4 regions of the Pseudarthrobacter sp. NPDC058119 genome follow, and region 1 is predicted to be linked to each of the others. Evidence: riboswitches for the same ligand, from Rfam matches in the RefSeq annotation. Region 1 holds a riboswitch; each other region holds the start of a gene.
The links. Region 1 has a riboswitch for S-adenosylmethionine ahead of ACFVTD_RS07015 (homoserine O-acetyltransferase). Riboswitches for the same ligand answer to the same signal wherever they lie in the genome.
Positions count from the first base shown of each region.

Region 2: another riboswitch for S-adenosylmethionine. It lies ahead of ACFVTD_RS09455 (DUF1737 domain-containing protein); the one in region 1 lies ahead of ACFVTD_RS07015 (homoserine O-acetyltransferase).
Region 3: another riboswitch for S-adenosylmethionine. It lies ahead of ACFVTD_RS00935 (aminotransferase class V-fold PLP-dependent enzyme); the one in region 1 lies ahead of ACFVTD_RS07015 (homoserine O-acetyltransferase).
Region 4: another riboswitch for S-adenosylmethionine. It lies ahead of ACFVTD_RS12335 (cobalamin-independent methionine synthase II family protein); the one in region 1 lies ahead of ACFVTD_RS07015 (homoserine O-acetyltransferase).

Region 1 is NZ_JBHVTN010000002.1:454,334-462,093, forward strand. Features, by position in the region: gene ACFVTD_RS07000 (HNH endonuclease) at 1-1,061, opposite strand, end outside; gene ACFVTD_RS07005 (VOC family protein) at 1,265-1,903, opposite strand; SAM riboswitch class IV at 2,055-2,169, shown strand; gene ACFVTD_RS07010 (bifunctional o-acetylhomoserine/o-acetylserine sulfhydrylase) at 2,214-3,530, shown strand; SAM riboswitch class IV at 3,653-3,768, shown strand; gene ACFVTD_RS07015 (homoserine O-acetyltransferase) at 3,781-4,896, shown strand; gene ACFVTD_RS07020 (MFS transporter) at 5,075-6,457, shown strand; gene ACFVTD_RS07025 (zinc-binding dehydrogenase) at 6,465-7,601, shown strand; gene ACFVTD_RS07030 (LysR family transcriptional regulator) at 7,676-7,760, opposite strand, start outside.
Region 2 is NZ_JBHVTN010000003.1:328,022-335,781, reverse strand. Features, by position in the region: gene ACFVTD_RS09470 (glutamate--cysteine ligase) at 1-218, shown strand, start outside; gene ACFVTD_RS09465 (O-succinylhomoserine sulfhydrylase) at 344-1,552, opposite strand; gene ACFVTD_RS09460 (rhodanese-like domain-containing protein) at 1,553-1,963, opposite strand; gene ACFVTD_RS09455 (DUF1737 domain-containing protein) at 1,960-2,235, opposite strand; SAM riboswitch class IV at 2,249-2,364, opposite strand; gene opgC (OpgC domain-containing protein) at 2,530-4,998, shown strand; gene ACFVTD_RS09445 (hypothetical protein) at 5,111-5,365, opposite strand; gene ACFVTD_RS09440 (TetR/AcrR family transcriptional regulator C-terminal domain-containing protein) at 5,591-6,295, shown strand; gene ACFVTD_RS09435 (pyridoxamine 5'-phosphate oxidase family protein) at 6,334-6,798, opposite strand; gene ACFVTD_RS09430 (aminodeoxychorismate lyase) at 6,860-7,760, opposite strand, start outside.
Region 3 is NZ_JBHVTN010000001.1:197,111-204,870, forward strand. Features, by position in the region: gene ACFVTD_RS00910 (sigma-70 family RNA polymerase sigma factor) at 1-429, opposite strand, end outside; gene ACFVTD_RS00915 (DoxX family protein) at 667-1,215, shown strand; gene aroA (3-phosphoshikimate 1-carboxyvinyltransferase) at 1,222-2,607, shown strand; gene ACFVTD_RS00925 (ribosome small subunit-dependent GTPase A) at 2,591-3,706, shown strand; gene hisN (histidinol-phosphatase) at 3,751-4,563, shown strand; SAM riboswitch class IV at 4,716-4,829, shown strand; gene ACFVTD_RS00935 (aminotransferase class V-fold PLP-dependent enzyme) at 4,866-6,281, shown strand; gene ACFVTD_RS00940 (class I SAM-dependent methyltransferase) at 6,367-7,125, shown strand; gene ACFVTD_RS00945 (metal-dependent transcriptional regulator) at 7,175-7,760, shown strand, end outside.
Region 4 is NZ_JBHVTN010000005.1:114,359-122,118, reverse strand. Features, by position in the region: gene ACFVTD_RS12345 (adenylosuccinate synthase) at 102-1,391, opposite strand; gene ACFVTD_RS12340 (M14 family zinc carboxypeptidase) at 1,628-2,692, opposite strand; SAM riboswitch class I at 2,924-3,028, shown strand; gene ACFVTD_RS12335 (cobalamin-independent methionine synthase II family protein) at 3,042-4,250, shown strand; gene ACFVTD_RS12330 (uracil-DNA glycosylase) at 4,472-5,101, shown strand; gene ACFVTD_RS12325 (DUF3151 domain-containing protein) at 5,228-5,650, opposite strand; gene fbaA (class II fructose-bisphosphate aldolase) at 5,651-6,670, opposite strand; gene ACFVTD_RS12315 (TrmH family RNA methyltransferase) at 6,793-7,449, opposite strand; gene ACFVTD_RS12310 (HAD-IIA family hydrolase) at 7,520-7,760, shown strand, end outside.

The DNA of each region.
Region 1 (7,760 bases):
ACCCGGTAGAACGAGTCGGCGCCGCCGGCGACGAGTTTCCGTGCCATGGACGCCGGGATTGGTCCGAAACCATCCAGCATGGCTGGTTCGTCGGTGAGGCCGAGGAGGGCGAACACCGGCACGGTGACCAGGACATCGGCCCGCGGGGCAGGGACCTTCCCGATCCCTGTGACACCCTGGGTGCCCGGGGCGGTGCCGGTGGAACCCTCACCCGGCACCTGCCCGGCGCCGAGGAGCAGGGAGGCGGCGATGTCTGGGCGGAGTTGGGTGAGGGTGCGTTCTTCGTTGGGGCCTTGGAGGCCGCGGGCGGTGGCGGTGGTGCGGTTCCAGATCGCGCACGCGGTATCGCCGGGGAGGTAGAGGGAGAGCCAGGCCATGCCGTCCGTGTCGGGGGTGTATTCCATCCGACGGTCAGCGGCCCCTTTGGCGTGGCGTTTCTGGATTGATTCGGGGTGGTGGCGTTCCCGCCAGCTGCGGACCTTGGCCCGGAACCTGGACGGAACGAGGTCCCCCGGGGCGGCGCCCCGGGCGGGGTTTGGTGTGTCGGGGTCGAAGAAGTGCGCCACCAACGCGGCTGCACCACTCCCATCGAGGCCTTCGGTTTCGTCCGCGATGATGCGGGCGTGCTGCCAGGACATCGCCCCGGCGGCCAGGGCCCCGAAGGCCAGCGGGAGGGAACAGACCCGCCGTGACTGCTCCACCAACGCCCCCGCAGCCGCGGAGTTGATGGTCAGGACCCCGGCGATCTCCTCCACCACCGACATCCGCACATAAGTGCAGTCCGTAACGGAGGCATCCGGCGGCGTCATCGCCTCCTGGAACCCAACGGCCTCGGCAGCATCCCGTGCTTTCACCGCAGCCAGCTGTGCCTCCAGCCGGGCTGCAACCTCCAACCGTTCCAGCCGGATCTCATACCGCCGCTGCAACACATCAACACCGGAACCAACGGCGGTCAACGCAGCATCGTCCAGGTTCTGGTCCTCAAAAGTGAGCGCATCCAGGGCAGCAACAGAGGCACGAACACCCTCCAAAACCACCCCAACACCACCGCCGATTCCCATACCCACATCATCCAACGACCCACTGACATTCAAAGTGCTCGCGGCGCCGGCGCCTCATCACCGCGCGCAGGGGGAAGCCACTTAAATGGATTCGGCCGCCATTGGGTGGTGACGCCGTTGTCACCACCCAATGGCGGCCGAAGTTTGCCCGGGCGCAACCCGGGAACCTCCCCGAAGTGGTCCAGGGAGGAAAGGGGTGAGGGTCAGATGGTGACGGCTCCGTTGGCGGTCTCAAAGGTGACCGAGAGGATGCCCGGGGTACCGTGCGGGGCGACCCACTCCACGGCAACGTCCTCGAGCGGCTTCTCCACGGGCTCACCCAGCCACTCGGTGACGCGCGAGGCGGAACCGGCGATGGTCAGGCAGCTCATCTTGAGGTTGCTCTCGTAAGCGTGGGACGGGTGGAGGGAGGGGTCGCCCTCCCACTTGAGCATGTACGGCACCTGGGGATCGGCGATGAGGCCCAGGATCCCGATCTGCTTCCAGACCAGCTCGCGGCCGTCCGGGAACTTGCGATTGCCGTTCACGGCGGCGCGGCCCAGGCGTTCCTCGAAGGGGGCGAGGTCGTCCACTTCGACGCACCAGCCCATCCAGCCGCCACCGGCAGCGGAGCGGGCGCGGACAGCCTGCCCGAAGGGTGCCTTGTCCGACGCCGGGTGGTCCAGGACCTCGACAACTTCCAAGTACTTGTGGCCGGCCAGGGGGATGATCATATTCCGGGTTCCGAAGCGGGGGTGTACGCCACCCTTCACTGCCTCAACGCCGAGGGCAGTTGCAATTCGTTCGGTGGTGGCCGCGAGGCCGTCGTGTTCACAGGCGTAAGAGACGTGATCCATGCGCATGGCAACATCTTGGCACTTTGTGATGCGGCTCTCAGCTAAGGGTACCCTTACTGGATTTGCGCGCACTCAATGGCCATGGGGAGGCCGCCGAAAAGACCATGTTCGTCACAATCCTGTTCACGACAACAACGCTGTTCCTAGACTTGGCGCAGGTCATGAGTGCCAGCGCCAAGCCCCGGCTCGCTGGCCGGCAACCCTCCATCCGCGGTGGGGTGCCCCGGGTGAAGACCTGGCTGTCCGGCAAGAGCCGGCAGCAAGCGCGGCCCGCACTGCCGGTGAGCATGCCGGGCCCATGTCAAAGGAGATTTGGATGTCCAACGGTTGGTCCTTCGAAACCCGCCAGATCCACGCTGGCCAGGAAGTGGACAGTGCCGCGGGAGCCCGTGCCCTGCCCATCTACCAGACCACGTCCTTCGTGTTCCCAACAGCCGAGAGCGCGGCAAACCGCTTCGCACTGTCCGAACTCGCGCCCATCTACACCCGCATCGGCAACCCGACGCAGGACGCAGTGGAACAGCGGATCGCCAGCCTCGAAGGTGGTTTGGCAGCGCTGCTGCTGAGTTCCGGCCAGGCCGCTGAAACGTTCGCGGTCCTGAACATCGCGGAGGCCGGCGACCACATCGTGGCCAGCCCCAGCCTCTACGGCGGAACCTATAACCTGTTCGCCCACACCCTGAAAAAGTTCGGCATCTCCGTAACGTTCGTGGAGGACCCCGACAACTTGGACCAGTGGCGCAACGCAGTCCAGCCCAACACCAAGCTCTTCTTCGGTGAAGTGGTCTCCAACCCCCGCCAGGACGTCCTGGACATCGAGGGCATCTCCGAAGTCGCCCACCAGGCCGGCGTGCCCCTCATCGTGGACAACACCCTCTCCACCCCGTACCTCATCCGCCCGCTGGAGTGGGGCGCGGACATCGTGATCCATTCCGCCACCAAGTACCTGGGCGGCCACGGCACAGCCATCGCCGGCGTGATCGTCGATTCCGGCAAGTTCGATTTCAGCAAGGACCCGGAACGGTTCCCAGGCTTCAACACCCCGGATCCCACCTACAACGGGCTGGTCTACGCCCGCGATCTGGGAGCCGATGGAGCGCTGGGGGCCAACCTCTCCTACATCCTCAAGGCGCGGGTCCAGCTCCTGCGCGACCTGGGCTCGGCGGTCTCGCCCTTCAACGCCTTCCTGATTTCCCAGGGCCTGGAGACTTTGAGCCTGCGGGTGGAGCGCCACGTTGCCAACGCCACGGAAGTGGCGCGCTGGCTTGAGGCAAGGGACGACGTCGAATCGGTCGCCTATGCCGGGCTGCCGTCCAGCCCCTGGTACGAGCGTGGCCGCAAGTACGGGCCCAAGGGGACGGGCGCCGTCGTCGCCTTCAACCTGGCCGGCGGAGCGGAGGCGGGCAAACGCTTCGTCGACGCCCTGGAGCTGCACTCCCATGTGGCCAACATCGGCGACGTGCGCTCCCTGGTCATCCACCCGGCGTCGACCACCCACAGCCAGCTCTCCCCGGAGCAGCAGGCTGTGGCCGGGGTGCACCCGGGACTCGTCAGGCTTTCCGTGGGGCTGGAACACATCGACGACATCCTCGCCGACCTGGAAGCAGGCTTCAGGGCTGCGAAGAGCGCCTAGACGGGCAAAGTACGACGCCGGGCCTCCACTCGGGCGGTAAGGCGGGGCGGGCAGCAAGCCGGGAAGTCACAACCAGTCACACTCTTGGCCTGGACCGGGGAGTATTTCGTACACTCGATCCAGGTCATGAGTGCCAGTGACAGCCCCGGCGTGCTGGCCGGCAACCCTCCATCCGCGGTGGGGTGCCCCGGGTGAGGACCTGGCCTGCCGGTCAAATGACGGCGGGCAAGCGCGTAGAAGAGGTCTTGCCATGACGGTTACCGTCGCCCCAAAAACCATCCCCGAACACGGAATTGTCCGCTACGCCTCCATCGGGGGACTGGAACTCGAAGCCGGGGGATACCTCCCGGACGTCACCCTGGCCTACGAAACCTGGGGCACCCTCAACGCGGACGCCAGCAACGCCATCCTGATCGAGCATGCGCTGACCGGCAGCACGCACGTAACCCGTGGCGACACGGACGAAGAAGGCTGGTGGGAACAACTCGCGGGCCCCGGCGCCCCCGTGGACACCGACCGTTTCTTCGTGGTGTCCATCAACATTGTGGGCGGCTGCTACGGCTCCACAGGCCCCTCCTCTCCCGCCCCCGACGGATCGCCCTGGGGCTCCCGCTTCCCCCTGGTCACGCTGCGGGACAGCACCGAGGCGGAAGTCCGGCTCGCAGACCAGCTGGGAATCAAGAGCTGGTTCGCGGTCCTTGGCGGCTCCATGGGCGGCGCCCGCGCACTGGAATGGGCAGTGACGTACCCGGAAAGGGTGCAGCGCTGCGCCGTCATCGCCGTCGGGGCTGCCAGCACCGCAGAACAAATCGCCTTTGCCCAGGCCCAGACCCTGGCCATCCGGCAGGATCCAAACTTCAACGGCGGCGACTACTACGGCGGTCCCTGTCCTGAAGAGGGCCTGGCCCTTGCCCGGCGCATCGCCCACATCACCTACCGGTCCGCCGCCGAACTGGAAGGCCGCTTTGGCCGGTCAGCCCAGGCATCCGAGTCGCCCCTTCAGGGGGAAGTGCTCGCAGCCCGCGGCCGCTACCAGGTGGAAAGCTACCTGGACCACCAGGGCAACAAGCTCGTGAAGCGCTTTGACGCCAACAGCTACATCGCCCTGACCGAGGCACTGATGAGCCACGACGTCTGCCGGGGCCGGGGAACCCTGACCGAAGCGCTGGCGGCTGCTACTGCACGCTTCTTCGTGGCCGCCGTCGACTCCGACCGGCTCTACTTCCCGTCCCAGTCGCGGGAGCTGGCGCAGTCGCTGCCCGGCGACGTGGACGTCCACGTCATCCAGGCGCCCATCGGCCACGACGGGTTCCTCACCGAAATTGGGCAACTGGGGGCACAGCTGAGGAGCAGCTTCCTGGTCTAGGGGCATCCAGCAAACCGCCAGCAATGTGCATTAGTGCAGATGCCTTCTGCACTAATGGGCGTTGAGGTTGCACGGGCAGGCAGACCATACTCATCGAAGCCGGCTTTCGTGGTGTACATCACACGCGGCTGCCATCGACTGTCCCCGTGGTGTCGACGACGACGCCGAAGGAGTTCGCATGAGTACGGAACGCTCCGCCGCAAGGCTCACCGAAGAAACCGACGTCAAGGCATCAGGCCTGAAGAAAGTGGTGACCGCCTCCATGGCCGGCACCGTCGTGGAGTGGTACGAGTTCTTCCTCTACGCATCGGCCGCCACCCTGGTGTTCGGGAAGGCCTTCTTCCCCAACGCCGGGACCGAGCTGGACGGCATCATCGCCGCCTTCCTCACCTATGCCGTGGGTTTCGTGGCCCGTCCCATCGGCGGCATCGTGTTCGGCCACTTCGGCGACAAGTTCGGCCGCAAGCAGCTGCTGCAGCTGAGCATCGTGCTGGTGGGCGTCTCCACCTTCCTGATGGGCTGCCTGCCCACCTTCGCGCAGATCGGCTACTGGGCTCCGGCGCTGCTGGTCATCCTCCGGTTTGCGCAGGGCTTCGCTGTTGGCGGGGAATGGGGCGGCGCCGTCCTCCTCGTGGCAGAGCACAGCCCCAGCAAGTCACGCGGGTTCTGGGCCAGCTGGCCGCAGTCCGCCGTGCCGCTGGGCAACCTGCTGGCCACGGCCGTGCTGTTCGTCCTGTCCTCCACACTGACCCAGGACGCCTTCCTCGGATGGGGCTGGCGCGTTGCCTTCTGGCTGTCCGCGGTGATCGTCCTGATCGGCTACTACATTCGTACCAAGGTCAACGACGCGCCCATCTTCCTCGAGGCCCGCAAGGAAGTGGATGCCGGCCACAAGGGCTACGGCGTGGCCGAGGTCTTCCGCCGCTACCCGCGCGGCGTCTTCACCGCCATGGGCCTGCGCTTCGCGGAAAACATCCTGTACTACCTGGTGGTGACGTTCTCCATCACCTACCTCAAGACCGTGGTGCAGGCCGACACCACACGCATCCTCCTGCTGCTGCTCCTGGCCCATGCCGTCCACTTCGCCGTGGTGCCCATGATCGGCAAGCTCTCGGACCGTTTTGGCCGCAAGCCCGTCTACATGGCCGGCGCCATTATGGGGGCCACCTGGGGGTTCTTCGCGTTCCCCATGATGGATACGAAGAACGACTTCATCATCCTGGCCGCCATCATGATCGGCCTGGTGTTCCACGCCTTTATGTACGCCGGGCAGCCTGCCATCATGGCGGAAATGTTCCCCACCCGGATGCGCTACTCAGGCGTCTCCCTGGGCTACCAGGTGACCTCGATCGTGGCCGGCTCCCTGGCCCCGATCATCGCCGCTTCACTTTTGGGCACCTACAAGTCCTCGGTCCCGGTGGCCGTCTACCTGCTCATCGCCTGCGCCGTCACCGCCGTCGCGGTCTTCTTCCTGAAGGAGACCCGCGGCGTCTCACTCCACGACGTGGATGCAGCCGACGCCAAGGGCACCGCCGACCTGTTGGCCGCCAGCAGGAAGTAGGGATCCCATGAAAGCCGCCGTCCTGTACGCAACCGTCCCCGCCACTGGAAACGCCCCCGGTAAGAGCAGCTACGCCGATGCCCGGCCGCTGCTGGTGCAGGAGCTCGAGCAGCCGGAGCCCCGCGCCGGTGAGCTGGGGGTTGCCATCACCTATTCGAGCCTGTGCCATTCGGATCTCTCCGTGGTGGACGGCTCACGGGTCCGGCCGCTTCCCATGGCGTTGGGCCATGAGGCGGTGGGGCGCGTAGTGTCCGTTGGCCAGGGTGTAGAGGACGTGTCCGTGGGCGACCACGTGGTGCTGGTGTTTGTGCCCAGCTGTGGCCATTGCCGGGCCTGTCTGGCCGGGCGGCCCGCGCTTTGCCACCGGGCAGCAGAGGTCAACGGTTCGGGGGACCTGCTGCACGGGCCTGCCCTGTTGCGGACGCCGGAGGGGGAGCGCATCAACCACCACTTGGGCGTTTCCGCCTTCGCGGACTATGCAGTGGTTGCGCGGGAATCAGTGGTGGTAATTGACGACGACGTCCCGGACACGGTCGCGGCGATGTTTGGTTGCGCCGTGCTCACCGGAATGGGCGCGGTGTTCAACACGGCGGGAGTCAGCCAGGGGCAGCACGTGGCAGTGTTCGGCTTGGGGGCGGTGGGCCTTTCCGCCGTCATGGCGGCACGCCTGGCCGGAGCTGCCAGCGTGATCGCCATTGATCCGAACCAGGGCAAGCACCAGCTCGCGCTCGACGCCGGAGCCACCGCCGTGGGAACGTCGGAGGATGCCGGCCGGCTGATTGGGGAAGCTTCGGGCGACGGCGTGGATGTAGCCATTGAAGCGGTGGGTTCGGCCGCGGTGATCGCATCCTGCCTGGAGCGGGTCACCCGGGGCGGGGCAGTGGTCTCGGTGGGCCTGCCGCACCCGTCCGCCGAGTTGACCGTCCCGGCCCTCCAATTCGCCGGTGCCGGCAAGCGGCTGCTGGGCTCCTATATGGGTGACGCCGTTCCCGCCCGGGATATCCCGCAGTACCTCGGGTACTGGCGGGAGGGGAGGCTGCCGGTTGAGCTGCTGCACACCGACACGCGGCCACTGAGCGAGATCAACGAGGGCCTTGATGCGCTCGCGGCGGGGCAGGTGGTGCGGCGGCTCTTCCGGGCCTGAGCTGAATGCTTGGACCGCCGACCCTCACCATCGGCCCGAGCCGCCGGGCCGGCCTGAACCGCCGGCCCCGCTCCTCACCCGGCCAGCAGCACCGAGCGCTCCTTCACTTCGTCCTTCAGGGCCGCGATCACCGCCTGCACGCGGGCCGACCGGAGCGAC
Region 2 (7,760 bases), on a different contig from region 1:
TGGCCCTGGCCCGGCAGGGGGTGGAGGACATCATCGCCCGCGGGACAGGGTCGGCTGAGCAGCGCCGCGCGCGTGACAAGGCCCTGGCGGGGCAGTCGCCCGAGGACATGGGGTTCGGCGCCGTGGTGCGGCAGGCCGTCCACCTGACGATGCGCGACGCGCTGGACCTGTCAGACGTGGCGGACGCGCCCGAGCTGCTGCGCGTGCGCCAGGCCTGACCCGCCGCTTGGTTTGCCCGTCCGCGGCATGCATATTCCTTTTCGACGCGCATGCTCCTTTGCGCGCGCCACATTCGTGCGCGCCAGGGAATCTGCGCGTCGAAAACGCGGAGGCGCGTCGAAAACTAGATCTGCTTCAGCGCCTGCTCGAGGTCGCGGAGGAGGTCTTCCGGGTCCTCGAGCCCCACGGAGAGCCGGACCACGCCGTCGCTCAGGCCGATCGCGGCCCGCCCCTCGGGGCCCATGGCGCGGTGGGTGGTGGTGGCCGGGTGCGTGATCAAGGACTTGGCATCGCCCAGGTTGTTGGATATGTCGATGATCCGCAGCCCGTCCAGGAGGGCGAAGGCTGCTTCCTTGCCCGAACGGCCGCCGGTCGGGGCCAGTTCGAACGTCAGGACCGTTCCGCCGGCACTCATCTGCTTCGCGGCCAGCCCGTACTGCGGGTGCGACTTCAGGAGCGGATACTTCACCCAGCCCACCGCCGGCTGTTCCTCCAGCCATTCGGCCAGCCGCAGCGCGGTGGCGGACGAGTGGTTGACGCGCAGGCCCATGGTTTCCAGGCCCTTGGTCAGGACCCAGGCGTTGAATGCGGACAGTGCAGGGCCCGTATGGCGCATCAGCTGCTTGACGGGTCCGTCGATGAACTCCTTGGTGCCGAGGATGGCGCCGCCCATCACCCGGCCCTGCCCGTCGATGTGCTTGGTACCCGAGTAGACGATCACGTCGGCGCCGAGGTCCCCGCAGCGTTGCAGCAGGGGAGTGGCAAAGACGTTGTCAGCCACCACGGTGGCACCGGCCGCATGCGCCAGCTCACTGACGGCGGCGATGTCGACGATTTCCTGCATCGGGTTGGACGGGGACTCGAAGAAGACGGCGGTGGTGGGCTTGGACAGGGCTTCGCGCCACTGGTCAAGGTCCGGACCGTCCACGAAGACCGTTTCCACGCCCCACCGTGGCAGGATCTCGTTCAGGATCACAAAGCAAGAACCGAACAGCGAACGGGCAGCCACCACGCGGTCGCCCGCAGCCAGCAGGGCGCCCAGCGCGGTGAACACGGCAGACATGCCCGACGCCGTCGCGAAGCAGGCTTCGGTGCCTTCCAGCAGTCGAAGCCGTTCCTGGAAGGTGGCCACGGACGGGTTGCCGTAGCGGGAGTAGACAAAGCGCTCGTCCTCGCCGGTGAAGGCGCGTTCGGCTGCCGCAGCGGATTCGTAGACGAACCCGGAGTTCAGGAAGATGGCCTCGGACGTTTCCTGGAAGTTGGAGCGGTCCAGGCCTCCGCGGACTGCCTGCGTATCGGGGTTCCAGCCGGGGGCGTCTGGGTTGAAGGTCACTTAGTTCTTTCCGAGGTTGGTGGGGAAGCCGCGGTTCTTCCAGCCGTTGACGGTGCGTTCGCCGTAGCGGTCCGGCTCGCCTTCGAAGCCCTCCAGCACGCTGTACGCGGTGAAGCCGGCCTGGGTGGCGGCAGTCGCGGCCGCGATGGACCGCTGCCCGGAGCGGCACAGGAAGAGCAGTTCCGCCTGGGAATCCTCCGGCGCCTGCGCCTGGAGGTCCTTGACGAAGTCGGGATTGGGGATGCCGCCGGGGAAGGTCCACTGGATGAACAGGGGATCGTTGTCAGTGGCCTTGGTGTCCGGGATGCCGATGTGGGCCCATTCGCCCTCGGTGCGGACGTCAACCAGGATGGCGCCCTGCTCCAGCTTGGCCCATGCTTCCTGCGGCGTCAGGTCTCCTGCGTAGCTCATGCGTGGCCCTCGCCGTCGAAATCGCCCTCCAGGCCGGCGTCGAGCTGGTCCACTGCGGTGGCGACGGCGGCATCGGCCGTGGCGATCGCGGACGGCAGGACGATTGCCTGCGCCACGATGACGCTGGTGCCGTTGAAAGTAGCTGCCGGGCTGCCGTGCAGTACGTAGCCGTCGGCGAGTGCGGCGGAGATCCGCTCGCAGAATTCACGAGTGTCCGCGCCGGTAATCAGGCGGTAGGACAGTTTTTCGTCAGGGGCGGGCGCGTCGGACACGACGGATCTCCTTCTTTCACGCTTGCAGCTCGAATCGGTCGATATGCCGAGTATTCACCTGAGGCACCCCGCCGCGAAAGGGAGGGTTGCCGACCGGCAAGTCAGGGCTTGGCGCCGGTACTCATTACTCCCCAAAAACGTAACACTTGCCGCGCCAAGCCGCATTGCCGCCGTCGTCATGTTCCGTCATTGAGCTGCCCGCCACGCGGGGCAGGGGCGGCTGTGGACCGATAAAGTTCTACCGGGGGCGCCGCCCCGTATCCAGAGCAATGAGTACCGGGGGTCCTTGTCAGCATGCGGGCACACGTATCGCACCACCATGCCGCCAGCCGGTGGAACCGTCCGCGTTCCGCCGCGTCCTTCCTGGCCGCCGTTTTGATCGCCTTGCTGGCAGTGGTGGCCCCGGCGGCCCCGGCACAGGCGGCTGCACCCACTCCGGACAAGGGCAAACCCTGGCTGGGGGCGGTCCTGGAGTGGGGGGAGGATACCGCCGCGGGCTTCAGTGACCGGCTGGGTGCAAGCCCTGCGCTCTTCGGCCACGACATCACCATTCCGTACCGGGAATCAGAGCGGAACGACATCGAGGGCTTCCTGCAGCAGACGGCAGCCAAGGGTGCCCACGCCATGCTCACGGTCAAGCCGTCGGTGCCGCTGGATCAGCTCGGCACCGCGGAGGCGGAAGCGTTTACAGCGCTGGTGCGAGGCCTGACGTCGGGATTCAAGGGCCAACTGCTCGTCCGGTTCGCCCCCGACATGAATGCCAGCTGGGTGGCCTGGGGCCAGCAGCCGGCCGTGTACCGGCAGGCGTTCCAGGCGGTGTCGGCAGCGTTCAAGAAGGGCGACGGCGGCCGGGCCACCATGGTGTGGGCGCCGTACCTGGGGAAGGACTATCCCTTCGAACGCAACCGGAATGCGCCGCAGCCCGGAAGCGAGGGGTTTTCCCTGCTGGACACGAATGGCGACGGTACCTGGAACGGAAGCGACAGCGCCTATGCCCCGTACTACCCGGGTGACGATGCCGTGGACTGGGTGGGGCTGGCGGCCTACCACGACGACACTGCCGGCGCGGCCGCCGTCAACTCCCTCCCGCACTCCGGTGAACTCGAAGACATGCTGACGGCCTCAGGCAGCGAAAACTTCTACGGCACCTACGCCGAAGGCCGCAAGAAGCCCTTCCTGCTCCAGACCTCGGCGTTCTACAGCCCGGCGTCCGGCGGGGCGCCCGAGGCCGGGATCAAAACCGGGTGGTGGGACCAGGTGGTGGCCACCGCCACGTCGCCCGCGTTCGCCGGAACAGCCGCCGTGGTGTGGGACGAACGCACCAGCACCCGGGACACCGGCGTTGCGAGCATCAGCTGGCTGCTTACCGGCAACCCGGACATCGCCAAGGCCGCCCTGGACCGGTTGAAGGCCTCGCCTATGGTCGCCGGACCTGTCACCGAGGTGGCGGCCTCAGGCACCTATGAGCGCAGCAATACGCTCTCCGGTGCCGCCGCCTGGACTGTGGCTGCTGCCATGGTCATCCTCCTGGTGGCCCTGTGGCAGGTGCCGCGCCGGATCAACGCCGCCACGTCCTGGAGTTACCAGGACCCTTCCGCCAGGGATTCGCGGGTGGACCTGCTGCGGGGAATGGCCATTGTCTTCGTGGTGGTCAACCACCTGGGCATGGCCTCGCTGTTCCAGCTGCTCACCCAGGAGGCGGTGGGCTTCGTGTCAGGCGCCGAGTTGTTTGTCCTGTTCTCCGGCCTGGTGGTGGGCATGGTGTACGGGCCCAAGGCCAAGGAGGATTTCGGCAGGGTGGTGGACCTGACATCCCGCCGGGCCGGGAAGCTTTATGTCACTGCCCTGGCCGTGCTGATCGGCGTCTTCCTGTTGTCGCTGCTGCCTTTCTTCCACACCGAGGCCCTGACCACGTTCGTGGACCAGGGAACCGGCGGCGCCGGACACAGCGGCGCCGGCCGGACCTACGACCTCTATGCGGGCATGTCATCGCTGTTCCAGTTCCCCGTGCCGCCCCAGGTACTCCCGGCCATCCTGCTGCTGCAGTTCGGGCCCTGGCAGTTCAACGTCATGGGCCTGTACGTGGTGCTCCTGCTGGTCAGTCCCCTGATCCTTGCGGCACTAAACCGCGGCAAGGCCATCTGGGTGTTGCTGGCGTCCTTCGCCGTGTATGCGGTAGGCGCGGTGACCAGGTTCAGGCTGCTGCCGTCCCAGTTCGAGGACTCATTCCCGCTGCTGGTATGGCAGGTGCTCTTCGTACTGGGCCTGGTTGTCGGCTACCACCGCCGCGGTATCGTGGCCTGGCTGGCGGCGCACACCTGGGTGGTGGCAGCCTGCACCGCCGCGGCATTCGTCCTGGCCTTCCTGTCCTGGGGCAACCCGTACTTGGCCAACAACTACGACGTCCGCCTGGCGCTCATGCCGGACGCCGCCTACCGGACCATGTATGACGCGCTGTTTGGCCGGACCTACCTGGCGCCCGGCCGCCTGCTCAACGTCCTGGTCCTGGTGGTGGCCGCCTATGCCTTCCTCAGTGCCTACTGGAAACCGGTGCAGCGGGCCCTTGGCTGGTTCCTGATCCCGCTGGGCCGCGCCACGCTCTACGTGTTCATCATGCATGTGGTGCTGATCGCCGTCGTGGCCAACATCCCTGCGCTTCAGCAGCAGAGCATCTTCCTCAACACAGCCGCCTACGCCGTGGTGCTGGGCCTGCTGTGGGTGATGGTCCGGACCAGGTTCCTCTTCCGGATCATTCCCACCTAGGCGGAGCAGTCACACCGGCGGGAGGCATGAAAAATGCTGCGGCACCAAAGTGCCACAGCATGTGATCGTGCGGTTACGGGTGCCCGGCGCCGCGTTGGCAAGGCTTGGGGGTTTATACCAGCCGGGGGTAGCTGCTCATGATGTAGTCCGCCGCGGCAGGCCCCTTCATGCGCAGTCCGTTGTGGCGGGCCGAGACCCGGTGTTTCATGGCAGCCCAGAAGCTGGACTCGGTGCCGGCATGCTGTTCGTTGACGAAGCACCAACTCGTGTACAGCCCATACAGGCGGTCACGGTCCAGGCTCGATTCGGAAGCCTGGTCTGCGTAGGTGGCTTCTTGGAGGAAAAGGTCAAATTGCGAATTGGCCATGGTGGCGTCCCTTCGCTCGGTGCGTGGTGCCGCCGTGAGGCTACAGCGGCGAACCTCAATGCCCTGCACAAAGTGGCAAAGGATTATGTAGCTGCATCCCCTGGAGATCCGGGGGAAACGAAGGTGCTGTCACCACTTGTCTACGATGTAGACTTTACCCGTAGACCAGATATGAGGCAACCGTCCCGCTTTTGCCGGGATGGGGCCGGCAGTGAGGACCTCCACATGACTTCCGCCAATACTTCCGGGCCCGGCTCGCCCAAACCGAGGCTGAGCCGGGAGATCGTGCTGGCCGCGGCATTGGAGCTTGTCGATGCCGAGGGCTTGGACGCGCTGACCATGCGCCGCCTGGGGCAGCAGCTTGGCCGGGACCCCATGAGCCTCTACCGCTACGCCGAGAACCGCGCTGCCCTGCTCGATGGAGTGGCGGAGCTTGTCCTGGACGAGCTTTCCATCCAGCCGGACGACCCCGACTGGATGGCGCAGCTCAGATTTCTCGCCCACGAGCTTCGCCGGCTGGCCCTCGAGCACCCCAACGTTGTGCCGCTGCTGGTCACCCGGCCCCTGTCCACCCCCCTGGGGATGCGGCCGCTGGGCACGCTGCGGCCCCTGGAGCAGATCCTGTCCCTGCTGGTGGCGGCGGGATTCGAACCTGCTGACGCCCTCCACGTCTACCGCGCCTATTACGGCTTCCTGTACGGGCACATCCTGAACGAACTGCAGGAGTACGTGGTGGACCCTGAAGAGAACGAGGTCCTGCTGCGGCTGGGGCTGCACCGGCTGCCCGCGAAGGAGTTCCCCAAGCTGCGTGCACTGGCTCCGGCGCTGGCTGAGTACGACGGCTCTGCGGAGCTCGACCAGGGGCTCGGCATCCTGCTGTCCGGGCTCGAAGCCCAACTGTCCCGCACGGCGGCGGGCCCCGCCGCCTGACGTTCAGGCAGCGTCGGGCTGCCGGTCAGGCAAGCACCTTATTCGAAGGACGCCCGACGGCGGTCCTGCAGACGGGTGTTCCAAATGTCCGGTTTGTTGACGCGGAACCGGCGCCCGGTCAGGGCTTTGGCGTTGAGCCGGACGTAGTGGGCCTTTTCGCCCGGCTGCCACGGCTCCAGGCCGAGTGCATCCACGGCATCCTTCACGCCCTGGTCCTCGATAATTTCGGTTTCGCCGCGCACCACCACGCTCCAGGCCTGTTCCGAGGCGGGGTCGTAGCCGTCGATTTCCAGGGCGGCCGGCCGTTCCATCCGGGCGTCCCACAGTTTTGAACCGGGCGCGGTGCGGAAGACGATGCTGCGCAGGTGGACAGCGTAGTTCACGGGGAAGATCTCGGGATGTTCGTCCACCACGATGGCCAGCCTGCCCACCGTGTCGTTGTCCAGGAGTACCCAGCAGTCGTCGAAGGACAGGTTTTCAATCGGCAGGTTTCGCGAGTCCATGGTCCACACCTTACGGGTGATGCCGGAGCGGGAAAAGGGAATTGTGCCGCTTGTTGCGCCGCTACTGGATGCCGGCGAAAAGTTCACCCAACTCGGCGGTTAGTTCCTTCTGGAGGGACGGCGTCCCGATCTCCTTGCCGTCGATCCGGTTCACGGGGGCAAGCAGGCGGACGCTCGAAATCAGCCAGACCGCGTCAGCGTCCATGAGGTCCCTGGGTTCCAGCGGACCGTAGCCCAGTTCCCAGCCCGCGGCCTTGGCGGCGGCGAACAGTGCACCCTGGGAGGTCCCGGCCAGGATGCCGCTGTCCAGCTGCGGGGTGATGAGCCGCTTCACCGTCGTGCCGTCGTCGGACTTTTCCACATGCGCGAGCAGCACCGTCGAGGTGGGGCCTTCCAGCACGCGGCCATCGGAGGAGAAGAAGATGACGTCGTCGGCACCCTGTTTGTGTGCGTGGCGCAGGGCTGCCATGTTGACGGCGTAGGAAAGCGTCTTGGCGCCGAGGAGCAGCCAGGGTGCCCGGTCGGCCACGTCGCTGTCATAGCCCCGGTCCAGGAGGATGACGTCAATGCCGGTTTCGCGCTGGCGCCGGCCGGCCGCCCCGGCAGGGGTGGCCTGCACCCAGGCTGTGGGGGTGGGCGCGCCTTCCACGCCCCGGGTGACCACCAGCTTGACCACCAGCTCATCGGCGGCCGGGTCTGCGGGCGGGTTTTCCATCCGGTGGCGGGCCACAGCCGCCGCAATGACGCGCCGCCAGGCCTCCTGGTCCGGAATGTCCAGGTCCAGCGCCGCGGCGGAGCCGGCCAGGCGGTCCAGGTGGGCCTGCATTTTCCGTACCGTTCCGCCCACGGCCAGCATGGTTTCGAAGACGCCGTCGCCGCGCGTAACCCCCAGGTCGGTGACCAGCAGTTGGGGCTTGGAGGCGTCGGCCACCCGGCCATCGGGGTGAGCGGGATCGAGGAAA
Region 3 (7,760 bases), on a different contig from region 1:
CTTGCGGTACAGGTTGATGTACGTGTTGGTCAGGATCCGGTAGAGCCAGGCTTTGAGGTTCGTGCCCGGCTTGTACTGGTGGAAGGCAGAGAAGGCCTTGGTGTAGGCCTCCTGGACCAGGTCCTCCGCGTCCGACGGGTTGCGCGCCATCCGCATCGCCGCAGAGTAGAGCTGGTCCACATACTGCATGGCGTCCCGCTCAAAGCGCAGGCGGCGCTGTTCCACGGTCTCCGCGGCAACGTCCAGGGCGCTGTCCTCAGCCTCCGCTGCTGCGGCCGGTGATTCGGCCGGCGCCTGCCCTGCGGGAAGCGGCGCCGCGCCTGCCCTGCCGTTCACTTCGCCGGGGGACGCCTCATACATGGCCGCAACGGCCGGATCCAGGGTACTCATTGCCTTCAAGTCTACTGTCAGGCGCCCAGCCGGGGGCATGCCGTACTCCGGCGGCTCGGTGGCAAGCTTGTCCACTTCCACCGGTCCCGCCTGCCTGGTTCCGTCCAACACCTTCCGCAAGGCCCAACTCCGCTCTGTATCGGGTGAATGATCGCCAGGGCCCACGTCGCGGACCCAGTCGACATAACCCTCCCCCGCGGGCAAATATTCCCCAAAAGTGCAAGACTAGGACCGACTCCGCCGCTTGCCGCGGCTCGTCCATCCAGGAGGAAATCCATGTCCTTTGTCCGCACGCTCGCCAGGCCCATGCTTGCCTCCAGTTTCGTTCTTGCCGGACTGGACAAGCTCAAGAACTCCGATGACACCGCCCAGCAGCTCTCACCCCTGCTGCGCAAGGCCGCAGCCTCCCTTCCCTTCCAGACGAACGAGAAGACCCTGGCCCGCGTCATCGGCGGTACCCAGGTGGGCGCCGGTGTCCTGTTCGGCCTTGGCAAGTTTTCCCGGCTCTCAGCCGGCCTGCTCACTGTCGTTTCCCTCCTGAACACCTTCGTGGAATGGCGCAGCGCGGACATCAGCAGCAAGGAAGGGCGGGAGAACCGCAGGAACCAGCTGCTCAAGAACCTCTCCCTGAGCGGGGGCGCACTGCTCGCCTCCGTGGACACGGCAGGCAAGCCCGGGCTGGCCTGGCGCGCCGAGCACCTTGCCGCCGACGCGCGGCGGAACGCCTCGCACCTGGCCGCCGACGCCCGCCGGACCACCACCAAAAAGCTGAACAAGGCGGACAAGACTGTACGCCGCGCCGTCGAACACGCCGCGGGGGCCTAGGCACGAATGACCGCAGCAGCTGCCACCCGGGTATCCGGAACACCTGGCCAGTACTGGGCCGCACCGTTTGCGTCCCGTCCCGTCAATGCGACCGTGACGGTGCCCGGATCGAAGTCCCTGACCAACAGGTACCTGGTCCTGGCCGCCCTCGCGGACGGACCATCGCGCCTGCGGGCTCCCCTGCACTCCAGGGATTCTGCTTTGATGATCGATGCGCTGAGGCAGCTCGGCGCGACCATCACCGAAGTGCCTGGCGACGGCGACTTCGGGCCTGACCTGGAGGTTGTTCCGATCCCGGCGTCGGCGGCGCCATCCGCCACCAGGATCGACTGCGGGCTGGCCGGCACCGTCATGCGGTTCGTCCCGCCCCTGGCAGCGCTCCGCAGCGGAGCCAGCGTGTTCGACGGCGACCCGCACGCCCGGAAGCGTCCCATGGGGACCATCATCGAAGCCCTCAAAGCCCTGGGCGTCGCGGTTTCCGCCGAGGACGGCAGCACGCCGTCGTCCCTCCCTTTCGTGGTGGAGGGCACCGGGGCGGTCCGGGGCGGCCACCTGGTGGTTGACGCCAGCGCCTCCTCGCAGTTTGTCTCCGCCCTCCTGCTGGTGGGAGCAAGGTTCGACGACGGCCTGCACCTTGAGCACGTCGGGAAACCGGTGCCCAGCCTGGACCACATCAACATGACGGTGGCTGTCCTCCGCGGCGCCGGCGTGTCGGTGGACGACTCGGTCCCCAACCACTGGGTGGTGGCGCCGGGACCCATCCAGGCGTTCGACCAGAGAATCGAACAGGACCTCTCCAACGCCGGGCCCTTCCTGGCGGCGGCCCTGGCCTCGCAGGGCACGGTCCGCATCCCCAACTGGCCCGCGGAAACGCAGCAGGTGGGCGACCTCTGGCGCGGGATCCTCACCCGAATGGGTGCCACGGTCACCCTGGCGGACGGAGTGCTGACCGTCATCGGCGGACCCGAAATCAAGGGCGGCGACTTTGCCGACACCAGTGAACTGGCTCCCACGGTGGCGGCACTCTGTGCCCTGGCCACGGGACCTTCCCGGCTCAGCGGAATCGCCCACCTTCGCGGGCACGAAACGGACCGGCTCGCGGCCCTGGTCGCGGAGATCAACCGGCTCGGCGGCGACGCCGAGGAAACCAGTGACGGCCTGGTCATCCGGCCCTCCCCGTTGCACGCCGGCGTCGTCCACAGCTATGCAGACCACCGCATGGCCACCGCCGGGGCAATCCTGGGCCTCTCGGTAAGCGGCGTCCAGGTGGAGGACATCGCCACTACGGCCAAGACCTTGCCGGACTTCCCGCAACTGTGGGCGGGCATGCTGGCCCAGTCTGCTCCCGGGGCATCGGGGCCGGAAGGGCGTGCCAGTGGCGCGGAGCACTGACTCCTGGGATGAATCCGACGTCCGGATCCGCCCCAGCAAGAAAGGTTCCCGCCCGCGCACCAAAGACCGGCCCAGCCATGACGACGCCGTTACCGGGCGGATCATTACCGTTGACCGGGGCCGGTACACGGCAGTCGTGGGCGAGGACTCGGATAACGAGCGCATCGTCATCGCCGCGCGGGCCCGCGAACTCCGCCGGTCACCGGTGGTTGCAGGCGACTTCGTCTCGCTCGTGGGCGACGTGTCAGGCGCGCCGGACACGCTGGCCCGCCTGGTGAAGATCCAGGACCGCCACACCCTCCTGCGCCGCAGCGCCGACGACACTGACCCCGTGGAACGGGCTGTGGTGGCCAACGCAGACCAACTGGTCATCGTCGTGGCGGCCGCCAACCCGGAGCCCCGCACCGGGTTCATCGACCGTGCCCTCGTGGCAGCCTACGATGCCGGAATCGAACCGATCCTGCTGGTCACCAAGGCCGACGTCAAGGACCCGGCTGGGCTGCTGTCCAATTACACGCACTTGGAATTCCCGGTGATCATCAGCCGCACAGCGGACGCGCAGGCGTCCGGAATCGATGCGCGGTCCGATGACGGCCTCTCTGCCCGGCTGGACAGTGCGGCGGTGGCCGACCTCCGCGCCCACCTCGACGGCAAGGTCACCGTGATGCTCGGACACTCAGGGGTAGGAAAGTCCACCATGGTGAACGCACTGACCGGGGCCGAGCGGGCCACGGGCGGAGTCAATGCGGTCACGGGCCGTGGCCGCCACACGTCATCGTCGGCCCTGGCGCTGCGCCTGGCGGACGCGCCGGCCGGCAGCTGGATCATTGATACCCCCGGCATCCGTTCCTTCGGCCTGGCACATGTGGACCCCGACCGGATCCTGCGCTCCTTCCCGGACCTCTCCCCCGGCATCGAAAACTGTGAACGCGGGTGCAAGCACACTGCGACTGCGGTGGACTGTGGCCTCGACGACTGGGTGGCAGGCGGACACGCGGGTCCCACCGGCCCGGCGCGCCTGGCATCGCTCCGGCGGCTGCTTGGGGCGGATCCGCGCATGGAAGCGCAGGAAACCAAGGAGCTCGGCAGCGTCAACTGACGCGTTCTCCCGGCAGATGCGTCCGCAGACGGTAGTTTGTAACCATGATCCAACCCGCTTCGAGCTACAACGATGACCTGCGCCTGGCCCATGTCCTGGCCGACTCCGTGGATGACCAGACCATGAGCCGCTTCAAGGCCCTGGACCTCCATGTTGAGACCAAGCCGGACCTGACGCCCGTCACCGATGCCGACAAGGCGGCAGAGGAAGCCATCCGGGGCCAGCTCTCCCGTTCCCGGCCCCGCGATGCCGTCCTCGGCGAGGAATTCGGCAGCACCGGGCACGGTTCGCGGCGCTGGATCATCGATCCGATTGACGGGACCAAGAACTTTGTCCGCGGCGTGCCGGTCTGGGCCACGCTGATCGCCCTGGTAGATGAAGGCGAACCCGTGGTGGGTGTGGTCAGCGCCCCGGCCCTCGGCAAGCGCTGGTGGGCGGCCAAGGGCATGGGCGCGTACATGGGCAGGTCCCTGGCAGCCGCGACCCGGCTCCGCGTCTCCAACGTATCGACCCTCTCCGACGCTTCCCTCTCCTACTCCAGCCTCAGCGGCTGGAAGGAACGCGGCAACCTCGACGAGTTCCTCGGGTTGACCGAGGACGTCTGGCGGACCCGGGCCTATGGCGATTTTTGGTCCTACTGCATGGTGGCAGAGGGCTCCGTGGACATCGCCTGCGAACCGGAGCTCAACCTCTACGACATGGCTGCGCTGGTGCCGATCGTGGTTGAGGCGGGCGGCCGGTTCACCTCCCTGGAGGGCGAGGACGGACCGTTCGGCGGGAACGCGCTTGCCACCAACTCGATCCTGCACTCCGAGGTGCTGCACCGCCTCAACCCGTACCTGGACGATCTGCTGTAACTGCCACGGTTTGCCCACATAAACGAATATTGCGACGCCGGACACCTCCAGACGGGGGTGTCCGGCGTCATTTATTCGATGTTGCGTAATAAAGCCCTTAACAATTGCCGCGGCTTCCAGCCTGACCGCCCCATGTCCTACGCTTTTAGGCAGGTCACGAGTGCCAGCGCAAAACCCCGGTTTGCTGGCCGGCAACCCTCCATTCGCGGCGGGGTGCCCCGGGTGACGACCAGGCCGGTCCGGAGTGGATGCGGCAAGCGCGGATTCCGTATGCCGGAGTCCTGTATTCAAGTGAGGTCTTCGTGACAACTGCCACCGTCTCCCCCCAGCCCATTGCCGAAGCCGGTGTTGCCGGCGAGCGCCGTGCCGCCGCCGGCCGGCCCCTTGCCGCCGTGACCGGCGCGGAAATCCAGGCCCCACTGATCTCCGGCGGCCACATCCGGTACGCGAACCTCGACTATGGAGCATCCGCTCCGGCGCTCTCCGTTGTCTCCGCCTACCTGAACGAGATCCTTCCGTACTACGCCAGCGTCCACCGCGGGGCCGGCTACGCGTCCCAGATCAGTACCTCGGTTTACGAAAATGCACGCAGCATCGTCCGGGACTTCGTGGGCGGCCGGCCGGACGATTCGGTCATCTTCACCCGCAACACCACTGATTCGCTGAACCTCCTGGCGGGCTGCCTGCCGCGGACGGACGGCCGCCCCGACGGGGACGTCCTCTATCTGGACATCGAGCACCACGCCAACCTCCTGCCGTGGCAGGGCGTCCCGCACCGCAGCATCGTTGCCGCGGACACCATCACCGGCACCCTTGACGCCGTCCGCGCCGAACTCGGACAGGGCGGCGTCAGCCTGCTGGCAGTCACCGGCGCCTCCAACGTCACGGGCGAAATCCTTCCCATCCAGGCCCTGGCAGCGCTGGCCCACCAGCACGGCGCCCGGATCGTGGTGGACGCGGCCCAGCTGGCGCCGCACCGCCGGGTGGACATCTCCGCAGACAACGTCGACTACCTCGCCTTTTCCGGCCACAAGCTGTACGCGCCCTTCGGCGCGGGCGTCCTGGTGGGACGCCCGGACTGGCTGGACACCGGCGTGCCGCACCTGGCCGGCGGCGGGGCGGTCAAGGAAGCAAAGCTCGACGGCGTCAGCTGGGCCACCGGCCCGGCACGCCACGAGGGGGGCTCGCCGAACGTCCTCGGCGCCGCCACCCTGGCCCGCGCCACCCAGGTCATCGCCGAACTCGACCAGGACCGGTGGCACGCGCACGAATCCGCGATCCGTTCCTTCCTGGTGGAGGGACTGCAGGGCATCGACGGCGTCACCGTCCACCAAATCTTCAAGGACACCAACCCGGAAACCGACACCATCGGCGTGGTCAACTTTTCGGTCGAGGGCTACGACGCAGGCCTGGTGGCCGCCTACCTGTCCGCAGAGCACGGGGTGGGCCTGCGCGACGGACGCTTCTGCGCCCACCCCCTGCTGAAGCGCCTGGGCCTGCCGTCCGGCTCCCTCCGGGCAAGTTTCGGCGTGGGCTCGCGGCTGGAGGACGCCGAGCGCCTCCTTGCCGGTATCCAGGCTTTGCGAAGCACGGGACTCGGCTGGGACTACGTGGTGGACGCGGGCCGCTGGGTGCCCGCCAACGACTTCCGCACCTACCCGCACTGGGCGCCCAATACCCCCGGGACTGCCGGTGCGGCCCCCTGCCTCGACGACTAAGCGGCGTAACGGCGGCTGCCGGCCGGCGCCGGCCATGCGGTAAATTCGAAGGACATCCGCAGGCAGCACCAGAAGGAGGCCACGCGTGGTTCGGGGTGGCCCCAGGCTTGATCACGGCCGGCGCACGGAGCTCGGGCAGAGCTTCCAGGACGGCGGCCGGCACTACCAGCGCGTCCGGCCCGGCTACCCTGCGGAATCGGCACGGTGGCTGGTGCCCGCCGGTGCCCATGACGCCCTGGACGTGGGAGCGGGTACCGGAAAGTTCACCGCCTTACTGCTGGCCATGGGACTGAATGTCACCGCCGTCGACCCTTCGGCGGACATGCTCGCCCAACTGGAGGCCCACTGCCCTGCCGCCACGGCTGCGGCGGGGACGGCCGAGGCGACAGGCCTTCCCGGCGGGGCCTTCGACGTCGTCACCGTTGCCCAGGCGTGGCACTGGTGCGATCCCCTCGCGGCAAGCACCGAACTGGCAAGGGTCCTGCGGCCGCACGGAACCCTGGGCCTGGTGTGGAACCAACTGGACACCTCCGTCCCCTGGGTGCACCGGCTCTCCCGGATCATGCACGCCGGCGATGTCTACCGGCCCGGCCACAAGCCCGTCGTCGGGCCCGAATTCCACGGGCTCAAGGGGCATGTGACGCACTGGCAGGACAGGGTGACCACCGGCGACTTGATGGAGCTGACCAAGTCGCGCAGCTACTACCTGCGAGCCGGTGAGGCGACGCGGGCAAAGGTCCTTGCCAACCTGGACTGGTACCTGCATGAACACCTGGCCCATGCTCCGGGGCAGGAACTCGACCTTCCCTACCTGACGCTGGCCTGGCGCGCCACCAGGGCCTGACCCGGCTGGCGCGCGCTGCCGGACCAGCCAAACCGGTAGGCTTGGATGTGTGAAGACCAGCGCGCCCTCCTCCTCGATCGAGGACTACGTCAAGGTCATCTATTCATTCACCGAATGGCAGGACAAGCCCATCACGTCCTCCCAGCTGGCGCAGCGGCTGGGCGTGGCAAATTCGTCCGTGTCGGAGATGGTCCGCAAGCTGAAGGACCAGGGGCTGGTGGACCACAAGCCCTACAGTGCGGTCACCCTGACCGAGTCCGGCCTGCGCCTGGCCTTGGCTATGGTCCGGCGCCACCGGCTCATCGAGACCTACCTGGTCCAGCGTCTTGGCTACAGCTGGGACGAGGTCCACGATGAGGCCGAACAGCTGGAGCACGCGGTCTCGGACACCTTCATCGAACGCGTCGCCGCCAAACTCGGGAACCCGGAACGGGACCCGCACGGCGATCCCATTCCCACCGCGGACGGCCAGGTGCTGATGCCGAGCGCCCACCTCCTTGCCGGGCTGGACCTGGGGCACAGCGGCAGAATCACCCGCATCAGCGATGACAATCCTGAGCTGCTGCGGTACCTCGCCGCGCAGGATATCGACCTCGACGCCCAGGTCGAAGTGCTGGGACGGCGCCCGTTCGGCG
Region 4 (7,760 bases), on a different contig from region 1:
TAAGCCTGTGTAAATTCGCTCTCCGGCCACCAAAAACAAGCGGCAGGCAACCTGTAAAAGGTGGCCTGCCGCCGTCGTACCGCCTCCTCCGGGAGGGAGGCTTAGTCGTTGATGAGGTCGTTCACCACGATGGTCTGGTCCCGGTCCGGGCCAACGCCGATGGCGGAGAACCGGGTTCCGGAGAGCTTCTCCAGTGCCAGCACGTAGTTCCGTGCGTTCTCCGGCAGGTCCGCCAGCGTCCGGGCTCCGGTGATGTCCTCGTTCCAGCCGTCGAAGTACTCGAAGATGGGCTTGGCGTGGTGGAACTCGGTCTGCGTCATGGGCATTTCATCGTGCCGCACGCCGTCGACGTCGTAGGCCACGCACACGGGAATCTGTTCGATGCCGGTGAGCACATCCAGCTTGGTCACGAAGTAGTCCGTGAAGCCGTTGACGCGGGAAGCGTGGCGGGCCAGGACGGCGTCGTACCAACCGCAGCGGCGCGGACGGCCGGTGTTGACGCCGAACTCACCGCCGGTCTTCTGCAGGTACATGCCCATCTCATCGAAGAGCTCCGTGGGGAACGGGCCGGCACCAACGCGGGTGGTGTAGGCCTTGATGATGCCGATGGAGCGGGAGATCCGGGTGGGGCCGATGCCGGAGCCCACCGAGGCGCCGCCGGCGGTGGGGTTGGAGGAGGTAACGAACGGGTAGGTGCCGTGGTCCACGTCCAGGAACGTTGCCTGGCCGCCCTCCATCAGGACCACCTTGCCCTCGTCCAACGCGGAGTTGAGGACCAGGGTGCTGTCGATGACCAGCGGGCGGAGCCGCTCGGCGAACGACAGGAAGTACTCCACGATCTCGTCCACCACAACGCCGCGGCGGTTGTAGACCTTGACCAGGAGTTCGTTCTTCTGCCGCAGCGAGCCTTCCACCTTTTGGCGGAGGATGGATTCGTCGAAGACGTCCTGGACGCGGATGCCCAGGCGGGCCACCTTGTCCATGTAGGCAGGGCCGATGCCGCGGCCGGTAGTGCCAATGGCCCGGCTGCCCAGGAAGCGTTCGGTCACCTTGTCCAGCACCTGGTGGTACGGGGCCACCAAGTGGGCGTTGGCGGATACCCGCAGTTTTGAGGTGTCGGCGCCGCGTGCCTGGAGTCCGTCGATTTCCTGGAAGAGGGCCTCCAGGTTCACCACGCAGCCGTTGCCGATGATGGGAACGGCGTTGGGGCTGAGAATGCCTGCCGGAAGCAGCTTGAGTTCGTACTTTTCACCGCCTACGACGACGGTGTGCCCGGCGTTGTTGCCGCCGTTGGGCTTGACGACGTAGTCAACACGGCCGCCCAGCAGGTCGGTGGCCTTGCCTTTTCCTTCGTCGCCCCACTGGGCTCCTACGATCACAATTGCTGGCATGGGATCCTCCCCCATTCGTTCGGACTGCCCTGGCCCGGCCACCAGGTGGCAGGCCCATGCAGCGCCGTTCATGAGAATGCCCCGAACAGACCGGCCTTCGCATGGGCCGCAGCGCGGCACGGCGAAGCAAGAGTTCCGGGGCTCTTACCACCCAAGTTTAGCCGATAGGGCACTTTGTCCACTGTTGTGGCCCGCCGCGGCCCTTTCTGCCAAAAGGCCGCGGCGGCCGGTGCCGTCTATTCGTCCTCGGCCTCCCCGGCGGGCCGGGACGTCTGCTCGGCGAGCGTGTCCCAGAAGGAGGTGTCGGCGTCGGCAATGGACCCGTCCGCGATGGCTGCGGCCGTGGAGGTCAGCGTGGTGACGGTCTGCTTGATCAGGTAGCCGTTGCTGCGTTGCCCGAGTGCGTAGCCGTCCAGGTAGTGGTCCGACATGCCGCGCATCTCGAAGAGCAGGGTGGCGATGCCGTACTCCACGGAGATGCCATTGCGGCTGATGGTTTCGGCACTGCCGCCCTGGTACTTGCCCAGGTGCCCCCAGCCGGTCGAGTCAACGTTGTTGAAGACCACGGCGCCGAGCTGCTTTGATTTTTCGACGACGGCGGGGTCGGCGTTGGGGGTGGTGGGGTACAGGATGGAACCGGATACCAGCTTGCCGTCGCGTTCGGCCCGGGTGCCCTGGTGGTGCAGGTCGATCATGTAGTCGATCCTGTACTTGCGCATGACGTTGTTGTGCAGCGCCTGGGTCTCCGGCTGGACCTTGGCCACGTGGTCCCGGTTCAGGTCCACGCCCTCGGCGTTGTAGCGGGTGAGGTTGCGGTCCCCCTTGGCAAGGTAGTTATCCAGGGAGAAGTTCACGTCCCCCATGGCCCCGTCCGCATTGAGCATGGGCACCACCAGGATGTTCACGCCTTTGAGGATGTCCGCGGATTTACCGGTCCCCAGGTGCTTGATGAACTCCATGGCGCCCTCGGTGGTGAGCTGCTCGTTGCCGTGCTGCTGGGTCAGGTACAGGATGGTGGGCTTGGCGGGGTCCGAAATGTACTTGACCAGGTGGATATCGCGGCCCTTAACCGTCTGGCCGATCACCTCCAGCTCCATGGCCGGTTGCTTGGCGTCCTGGGCCTTCAGGAACGAGACCATCTGTTCGTACGTGGCGAGCTTGGACGTGGTGATCTGGCCCTTGCCGTCGTAGTTGGGACCTTCGCCCACGGCGTGTGCCAGCGGGGCGGGGCCTGCGACGACGGCCAGTGCCAGGGCGCCGGAGGCGGCAAGGGTCCCGAAATTTGCCAGGGATTTCTTCACAGTGCGTTACCTCTTTCGAGTGCATCGGGGTGCCGCCAGCCGGCTCCATCGCGGCGGCGGCATGTGACACCCAGCCAACCAAGCTTAACGAAACCTGTCAATAAGCTGAACGGAAGCTGTAAGCATGCTGCCGCCGGCTGGGTAACGGCAGGGAGCCCGGCCGGACAGCGGGGCACGACATAAAGCGGCGCAGACTTGCCCCAAGGCGGGTTGCTCGATTTATGTGAGAGTGAACCATCCGGAGCGGCCGAGAGACCTGGCTCGATGACGCCGCAGCAACCACGGTCCAGCAGGATTCCTGCCGGCCGAAGGTGCTACTGCCAGGACCGATGGAAAGGAAGATTCCAGCATGCCCCTGAATACCGACCACATCCGCACCACCCACGCCGGATCGTTGCCCCGCACCCCGGAACTCATCGCCGCCAACGCCGCCAAGGAAACCGACGGCATCACCCCGGAATTCCTGGACCTCCTTGAAACGTCCGTGGTGGACGTGGTCCAGCGCCAGAAGGACCTCGGCATCGACATTCCCAACGACGGCGAATACGGGCACACGATGGCCAACTCCGTGGACTACGGAGCCTGGTGGAACTACTCCTTCGCACGGCTGGGCGGCCTGGAGCCGACCAACGTTGACCGGTGGGCCGACGCCCAGGTGCACCGCTCCTCCCCCGGCAACATTGTCCTGACCTCCTTCCCCGACCGGCGCGACCGGCAGGCGTTCAACGAGGCCTACAACGATCCCTCCTCGGGCATCCTGTCCCACCGCAAGAGCGTGACCCAGCCCAAGATCGCCGGACCGCTGACCTACACGGGCCAGGACCTGGTCGCATCGGACATCAAGAACCTGAAGACCGGCCTCGCCGCCGCCGGGCTGTCGGACGGCTTCGTAGCATCCCTCTCCCCCGGCTCCTGCGCGCGCGTGGCCAACGAGTACTACAAATCCGATGAGGAACTCGTCTACGCCTGCGCCGATGCCATGCGGGAGGAATACAAGGCGATCGTCGACGCAGGCCTCACCGTGCAGCTCGACGATCCGTCCTTGGCCGAGAGCTGGGACCAGATCAACCCCGAGCCCAGCCTGGAGGACTACCTGAAGTTCATCCAGCTGCGCGTCGAAGCCACCAACTGGGCCCTCCGCGACCTGCCCCAGGACCAGATCCGGCTGCATGTCTGCTGGGGTTCCTGGCATGGCCCGCACACCACGGACATCCCGTTCGCCGACATCATCGGCTCCGTGCTGCAGGTCAACGCCGGTGCGTACTCCTTCGAGGCAGCCAACGTCCGCCACGAACACGAATGGCGCGTGTGGGAGGACACCAAGCTCCCCGAGGGAAAGGTCATCATCCCGGGCGTCGTGTCGCATGCCACCAACGTGGTGGAACACCCCGACCTGGTGGCCGACCGCATTGTCCGCTTTGCCGACGTCGTCGGCCGCGAGAACGTCATCGCCTCCACCGACTGCGGCCTGGGCGGCAGGGTGCACCCACAAATCGCCTTCGCCAAGCTGGAGGCCCTCGGCGAGGGCGCGCGCCGCGCCACCAGCCGCCTGTGGTAGTTCGACGCCTGGCGGCATAGCCGCCCCCGGACGTGCCGGTTCCGCGTTCCGCCGTGGCGGATCCGCGGGACCGGCATTTCCGTTCCCGGGGGCTTGGTAAACTGGACAAGGCCGGCCCGGAGTCGGCCCACCCCAATCAACCGCCGCTGATGTGTCGCGCCCCCGCGTGCCCTTTTCCGTGGCGGCAGCAACGCCAATCCCCGCAGGAGAACCAGCACTTCATGACAGCCCTGGCCCCAGAAACATTCCACGAACAGCTCATGAGCCGCCGCTACGAACCCAGCGTTGCAGCCGTCAACGAATTGTGTGATTCCCTGCAGGAGGCCAAGCCCGGAACCGTGGTGCCCTATGTGGACCCGATGCACGACGTTGAGGAATGCCGCATCATCAGCCTGTTCTCCAACATCGGCGAGGCGGATCCGTCCGGATTCATCACGGCCGGGGACCAGGACGCGGCCACCCGCATGCTCGGCATCCAGTGGAAGTTGGGCCTGCGCCCCGAATTCGTCATGCCGTGGAACGTCCACCCCTGGCACATCGCCGGCGAAGCCAACGGCAAGTTCACCCCCGACCAGATCCAGGCAGGCCTGAAGCCACTGCTGAAGTTCCTGGCCCTGGTGCCCCGTGCCTCAGTAATCGTGGCGCACGGAACCGAAGCCAACCGGCTGGCCAACGCACTCCTGAAGACCGAAGTTCCGCTGCTCTGGCGCCGCGGCCTGAAGACCTACAAGGTCCGCTCGCTCAGCGGCCGGGCTTTCGCCGGTTCCCCTGCGCGCCAGGAGGAGTACCTCGAGGACATGCGCGCGGCCTACGCCGACGCCATGGCCCGCACCGGCATCGCCAAACCTTAAGACGAACGACGGCGGGTGGTGACTTTCAATTCGAAAGTCACCACCCGCCGTCGTCGTCGTATGCAGGGGCCTCCGCCGCCGAGGGTTCCCGGCTGAGCGAAGCGAAGCCAGGGAGGCGGTGGGGACTTATTTGCCCTCGATGGCTGCCTTGGCCGTGGGGTCTGAGTCGTTAAGGAACTTCTCGATCCGCTCCGGCTCGTCGGCCTCTCCGATGGCTGAGGATGCCCGGCCCAGGGAGTAGAGCGCCCGCAGGAACCCGCGGTTGGGCTCGTGCTCCCACGGGATGGGTCCAACGCCGCGCCATCCGTTGCGGCGCAGCGAGTCCAGGCCGCGGTGGTAACCCACCCGGGCGTAGGCATAGGAGTCGATGGTGCGGCCCTCCGCCCACGCTTCCTCGGCCAGGACGGCCCAGAGCAGCGAGGACGTGGGGTGGCTGGCCACCAGGTCCAATGCCTCGTGGCCGGCCTCGAGCTGCCCGTACACCTCGGTCTCGGCGGGCAGGAGCGTGGGCTCGGGCCCCATCAGGTTCCGCCGGAACTCGTCCGACATCTAGAAGGTCTTTCCGGCCGAACCGAGCTGCTTGGTGGCTTCCACCACGCGGGCTGCCAGGCCGGCTTCGGCGGAGGCACCCCAGACGCGGGGGTCGTAGGTCTTCTTGTTGCCCACTTCGCCGTCCACCTTCAGGACGCCGTCGTAGTTCTTGAACATGTGGTCAGCCACCGGACGCGTGTAGGCGTACTGGGTGTCGGTGTCGATGTTCATCTTGATCACGCCGTAGGAAACGGCGTCGGCGATCTCCTGGTCGGAGGAGCCGGAGCCGCCGTGGAACACGAGGTCGAACGGGTTGTCCTTGCCAATCCTGGCACCCACCTGGGCTTGGATGTCCTTGAGGATCTCCGGGCGCAGCTTGACGCCGCCGGGCTTGTACACGCCGTGCACGTTGCCGAAGGTCAGGGCGGTGATGTAGCGGCCGTTCTCGCCGGCGCCGAGGGCGTCGATGGTGGCGAGGGCATCCTCCACCGTGGTGTAAAGCTTGTCGTTGATGGCGTTCTCCACGCCATCTTCCTCGCCGCCGACGGTGCCGATCTCCACCTCGAGGATCATCTTGGCGGCAGCGGTGCGGGCCAGCAGGTCGCGGGCGATCTTCAGGTTCTCCTGCAGGGTCTCGGCGGAGCCGTCCCACATGTGGGAGTTGAACAGCGGGTTGCGGCCGGCCTTGACCTCAGCCTCGGAGGCTTCCAGCAGCGGCAGGACGAAACCGTCCAGCTTGTCCTTGGGGCAGTGGTCCGTGTGCAGGGCGATGTTGACGCCGTAGTTCTTGGCCACTTCGCGGGCGAACGCAGCAAAGCCCAGGGAACCGGCAACCATGTCCTTGGTGGAGGCGCCGGACCAGTAGGCGGCACCGCCGGTGGAAACCTGCACGATGCCGTCGGACTCTGCCTCGGCGAAGCCGCGGAGCGCTGCGTTCAGCGTCTGCGAGGACGTGACGTTGACGGCTGGGAACGCGAATCCACCTGCCTTCGCGCGGTCGATCATCTCGGCGTAGATCTCTGGGGTTGCAATGGGCATGCTGGCTCCTCTGCTGAGTTTCGTCTGTGGGTGGATGACCCTCAAGTAGACCGCTTACGGCTTGGCACCATCCTAGCCATTCCCGGGCTGGCAGGGTGTTTCGGGTCACCGGTCGGTAATACTCACACGTGCTGGTTGAAGACGTGCCGGCGGATCCAGGCGTGCATCGCGATCGCCGCTGCGGACGCGGCGTTGATGGAACGGGTGGAGCCGAACTGCTCGATGGACAGGGTCGCGGCCGCCGCCTGGTGGACTTCCGGGGTCAGGCCAGGGCCCTCCTGGCCGAACACCAGCACGCAGTCGCGCGGCAGTTCATACGTTTCCAGGGGCACCGAGTCCGGGAAAATGTCTATCCCGATGATCGCGAGCCCCTCCCCTTGCGCCCACTGGACGAAGTCCTCAACGGTGGGGTGGTGGCGGACGTGCTGGTAGCGGTCGGTGACCATGGCGCCGCGACGGTTCCACCGCCGTCGGCCGATGATGTGGACTTCCTTGGCGAGGAAGGCGTTGGCGGTCCGCACGACTGTGCCGATGTTCAGGTCGTGCTGCCAGTTTTCGATGGCCACGTGGAAGTTGTGCCGCCGCGAGTCCAGCTCCGCGACGATCGCCTCGTGCTTCCAGTAGCGGTATTTGTCCAGCACGTTGCGCCGGTCGCCGTCGGCCAGGAGGTCGGGGTCCCAGTGGTCGCCTTCAGGCAGTTCCCCTTCCCAGGGCCCGACGCCGACCTCCGCCTTTGCGGGTTCGGCCTCCCCGGGATGGTGGTCGGGTTCGTCTGTCATGCCGGGCGTTTGGTTCACCCTTCAACACTAGACTGGGTTCTTCGGGCAACCATCACAGGCGGAGGCAGGCATGGCAGAAGCAGACGAGGTAACAGGCAACCCCGCGGTATACCGCAGCGGCCAGGAGATCGAGTGCTGGCTGACGGACATGGATGGCGTCCTGGTGCACGAAAACCAGCCCATTCCCGGCGCGGCCGAGCTGATCCAGCGCTGGGTGGATACGTCCAAGCGGTTCCTGGTGCTGACCAACAACTCCATCTTCACGCCCCGCGACCTCGCCGCCCGCCTGCGTGCCTCCGGACTGGAGATCC